2 regions of the Streptomyces sp. NPDC102441 genome follow, and region 1 is predicted to be linked to the other one. Evidence: predicted binding sites of a transcription regulator. Region 1 holds the regulator's gene; the other holds the start of a gene.
The links. Region 1 encodes HspR, which represses chaperone genes until heat shock. Its sites were predicted from a motif close to TTGAGNNNNNNNNNCTCAA; they were not measured.
Positions count from the first base shown of each region.

Region 2: lon (endopeptidase La) is a predicted target of HspR. The motif match lies at 1,134-1,152, and genes of this name have one in related genera.

Region 1 covers NZ_JBIWKH010000017.1:148,057-150,452, reverse strand. Annotated here, with positions in the region: gene ACIREO_RS32370 (helix-turn-helix transcriptional regulator) at 1-75, shown strand, start outside; gene ACIREO_RS32365 (LuxR C-terminal-related transcriptional regulator) at 156-1,163, shown strand; gene ACIREO_RS32360 (heat shock protein transcriptional repressor HspR) at 1,193-1,639, opposite strand; gene dnaJ (molecular chaperone DnaJ) at 1,641-2,396, opposite strand, start outside.
Region 2 covers NZ_JBIWKH010000001.1:510,136-512,531, reverse strand. Annotated here, with positions in the region: gene ACIREO_RS02370 (spermidine synthase) at 194-877, opposite strand; gene lon (endopeptidase La) at 1,175-2,396, shown strand, end outside.

The DNA of each region.
Region 1 (2,396 bases):
ACCCTCGGCAGCTCGAGCCGCGCCCAGCTGGGCTATCTGATCGCACGGTCAGGGATCCTGGACCAGGAGTCCTGACCGACAGCTCAACACTCTCCCCGCAGCCACGTATGCGCCACGGTCATCTTGTTGCAGTGCACGAAGTGAGGGGTCGTCAAATCACTACTGATGAGGCAAACCCGGCGCATTCGCACGGCCCGAGAGAACTGTGCGCCGTCGGCCTCCGCCTGTACGGGGAAGCAGTCGTCGCGGGGCGCATCGCCCGCACCGAACTCGTGGCCGCCCCCTGTCTGCTCGACATGGGCCTCGTCCACGCCGAACCGGGCGACACCGCGTGGATGCGCCCCGTCCCCCCGTCCGCCGCCCTGGCCAGCATGCTCCAGCCGATCACCCGCGAGCTGGACGAGCGAGTACAGCTCGCCGCCGCGCTCAGCCGGACACTGACGCCCCTGACCGCCGTCGCCAGCGCGGACCCCGACCTGGCGATAACCGTGCTGGAAGGGAAGCCGGCGATCGAGGCGGCCCTCTACGAGGAGAGCGCCTCCGTCACGGAACAGGTCCTCACCGCGCAGCCGGGCAGCGACCGCCCCCGGCAGGGCATGCAGCGGGGAATCACCAACGCCAGGACCGCCATCGGACGCGGAGCACGGCTACGGCACATCTACCAGCACCCTGCGCGCTACAGCACCACCGTCAGGGACTACCTGGACCAGATCTCCCCCGAGGACCTCCAGGTGCGTACCACCGAGCAGACCGTGGAACGTCTGATCATCTTCGACCGTGCCGTCGCGTTCATCCCCGCGGCTCCGGACCGCCGGTCGGCCCTCCGGATACGGCACCCCGCCCTGGTCTCCTATCTCATCCAGGTCTACGAGGTCCTCTGGGCCCAGGCCACGCCCATCACGCAGCACCTGCCCGCGCCCACCCCGGGCGCCCAGGTCACGGCCGTCCAGCAGAGCATCGCCCGGCTCCTCAGCGAGGGCCACGTCGACGACGTGGTCGCCCGCAGACTGGGCATCAGCGTCCGCACCTGCCGCTCCCACATCGCCAGGCTCATGCAGGCGCTGGGCGCCACCAGCCGGACCCATCTGGGCGTCCTGATCGTGCGGTCCGGCATCGTGGAGACCGCCGCGGCCACACGCGAAGGGCCCGCCGCCGAGTCGTGAGACTCAGGGGCGGGCCCTTCGCGGCCGGCTCAGTCCTTCGGCCGTTTGGGCCGCCAGACCACCAGTGCGCTGGTCTGCTGCACATCCTGGTACGGAACGAGATCACGACGGTAGGAGGCGTGCACCTGGGCCTCGCGCTGCTGCATGGCCACCGCTGCGCCGTCCACGGACGCCGAGAGCTCGGCGACGCGCTGCTGGAGCGCGGCGACCTGGTTCTCCAGCTCGATGATGCGCTTGATGCCGGCGAGGTTGATGCCCTCGTCCTGCGACAACTGCTGCACGGTGCGGAGCAGTTCGATGTCGCGTGCCGAGTAGCGCCGGCCGCGCCCGGCCGTGCGGTCGGGCGAGACCAGGCCGAGGCGGTCGTACTGGCGCAGTGTCTGCGGGTGCAGGCCCGAGAGCTGGGCCGCGATCGAGATCACGTAGACCGGTGATTCCTCGGTCAGCTGGTACGGATTGCGTCGACGGCCGTCCATCTCAAGCTCCCTTCGCAGCCTGGAACAGCTCCGCCCGCGGGTCCTCCCCCGCGGTCGCCTTCCGGTAGGCCTCCAGCGCGTCCTGAGCGTCCGCGCCGAGGTCCGTGGGTACGGAGACCTCGACGGTGACCAGGAGGTCGCCCCGGGTGCCGTCCTTGCGTACGGCACCCTTGCCCCGGGCCCGCATCGTACGTCCGTTGGGCGTACCGGCCGGGAGTTTGAGGGTGACGGGAGGGCCGCCGAGCGTGGGGACCTTCACCTCGCCGCCGAGCGCCGCCTCCGGGAAGGTGACGGGCACGGTGACGGTGAGATTGTCGCCCTTGCGGCCGAAGACCGGGTGGGCGTCGACATGGACGACGACATAGAGGTCGCCGGCCGGACCGCCGCGCTCGCCCGGACTGCCCTTGCCGCGCAGCCTGATCCGCTGGCCGTGGGAGACACCCGCCGGGATCCGCACCTGCATGGTGCGGGCCGACTTCGCCCGGCCGCTGCCCTTGCAGACCTCGCAGGGGTCCTGGGCGATGAGGCCCCGGCCCTTGCAGTCCACGCAGGGATCGGTCAGCGAGAATCCGCCGCCGGTACCGCGCGACACCTGGCCGGTGCCGACGCACGTCGGACAGACCCTCGGGGTGCCGTTCTTGTCGCCGGTGCCCGAACACGCCTTGCAGGGAGCCTGGCTGGACATCCGCAACGGGACCGTGGCCCCGTCGACCGCCTCGGTGAAGCTGAGCGTCACCTCGGACTCGATGTCCTGGCC
Region 2 (2,396 bases), on a different contig from region 1:
GGAGGCACGGTTATCGCTTGTGGATTTCGTCGGTGATCCCTTGTGCCGGTCAGAGCGTAAAGGCACAAGGTGCCTCTCGGCTACGCAGGGTGTTGTCCGTCGTGAAGGTGTTACCCACGGGAAAGGAGACGGATCGGCGGACTTGTGCCGCCCGGTCCATGGTGCGGCAGGGATGTGGATACCGGGTGGGGGTTCAGTCGGTTCGCAGTGCGAGATGGACCACGTCCGGCACACCTCGGGCAACGGCTACTTCTTCGGTCGTTACTGCGTGGAATCCGGCATTCCGCAAGGCTTCGCCGAACTCGGCGGACGGCTGGGCGGACCATACGGCGAGAACTCCACCGGACGTCAGACGTGCCCGGCAGGCCGCGAGACCGGGGGGTGAGTAGAGGTTTCCGTTGTCCTGGGTGACGGTCCAGTCGGGGCCGTTGTCGATGTCCAGGCACAGGGCGTCGTAACGCTCCGTGGCCGTATGGAGATGGGCGACGAGGTCCGTACGGAGGATCTCGGTCCGGGGATCGGCGAGCGCCGCCCCGGAGATCCGGCCGAGCGGCCCGTCGAGGTGCCAGTCCACGATGGCCTGCTCCCGCTCGACGACCGCGATCCGGCCCCAGCGCGGCTCGGCCGCGGCCCGCACCAGCGAGAAGCCGACGCCGAGTCCGCCGATCAGCACCGACGGGTCCGGCCGGCCGTCGGGCAGGGCGGCGAGCGCCGCGTCGATCAGCAGCCGCTCGGAACGCCCGTCGGAGGTGTCCATCAGGAAGCATCCGTTGGCGATGATCTCGAAGTTGTCGCCGTGCTCCCGCAGGACGACTTCGCCGAACGGCCCTTCGCGCCGGTCGAGGACGACGGGGCGGTGGGTGTCTGGGGCGTGCATGGTGCGGTCTCCGGTCTCCGGTCGGCGGCGGGTGGTCCCAGCCGGTCATTGTCCCCCGCCGAGAGCCCCTGGACCAGCGGTTTCCGTGTCCGTCGTGCGGGACCACCGGCAGGTACGGCCGACACCAGGGAATGGGCGTGTTCCTCGGAGTGCTGCCGTAGACGTGCATGTCCGGCTTCTCGCAGGCGGGGGCGGCCGATGTGGGTGATCGCTGAGAGCGAACGTGGCCCGGGGAACATTCGCAGGCTCACAAGCATTGAGTCCACATAGCTCAACTTGCCTGCCGAAGGGGAGATCATGACTACTGAGTCGAATGGGTCGAAGGCGTTCACGTCGGTCGACCTGCCCGTGCTGCCGCTCGACGACGAGGTCGTGCTGCCCGGGATGGTGGTGCCGCTCGACCTCTCGGACGCGGAGGTGCGGGCCGCGGTCGAGGCCGCGCAGGCCGTCGCACGACCCGGAGGCGGCAAGCCCGAGGTGCTGCTCGTGCCGCGCATCGACGGGAACTACACCGGGACCGGCGTCCTGGGCACGGTCGAGCAGGTCGGCCGGCTCTCGGACGGTGACCCGGGTGCCCTCATCAGGGCCCGTGACCGGGTGCGGATCGGCGCCGGGACCAGTGGCCCCGGCAGCGCGCTGTGGGTCGAGGGCACCAGGATCGACGTATCCGTGCCCGACCCTTCCCCAGCCTCGGCTTCGCTCGGCCGGGGAGACCCCAACCCCGGCTCGGCGGCCGAGCTCGCCAAGGAGTACAAGGCGCTCGCCACCAGCTGGCTGAAGAAGCGCGGCGCCTGGCAGGTCGTCGACCGGGTCCAGCAGATCGAGGACATTTCCGCACTCGCCGACAACTCCGGCTACTCGCCCTTCCTGACCATCACCCAGAAGGTGCAGCTGCTGGAGACCGTGGACGCGGTCGACCGTCTGAAGCTGGCCGTCCAGTGGCTCGGTGAGCACCTCGCCGAGCAGGATGTCGCGGAGTCCATCGCGAAGGACGTCCAGGAGGGCGTCGACAAGCAGCAGCGCGAATTCCTGCTGAGGCGTCAGCTCGACGCCGTACGCAAGGAGCTCTCCGAGCTCAACGGCGACCCGGAGGACGAGTCCGACGACTACCGGGCCCGTGTCGAGGCCGCCGACCTGCCGCAGCACGTCCGCGAGGCGGCGCTCAAGGAGGTCGAGAAGCTGGAACGCGCCTCCGACCAGAGCCCCGAGGGCTCCTGGATCCGGACCTGGCTGGACACCGTCCTCGAACTCCCCTGGACGGAGCGGACCGAGGACGCCTACGACATCAAGGGCGCCCAGGAGATCCTGGACGCCGAGCACGCCGGGCTCCAGGACGTGAAGGAGCGCATCACCGAATACCTCGCGGTGCGCAAGCGGCGTGCCGGCCGGGGGCTCGGTGTGGTCGGCGGCCGGCGCGGCGGCGCCGTGCTGGCGCTGGTCGGTCCGCCCGGCGTGGGGAAGACCTCGCTCGGCGAGAGCGTCGCGCACGCCATGGGCCGCAAGTTCGTCCGGGTCGCGC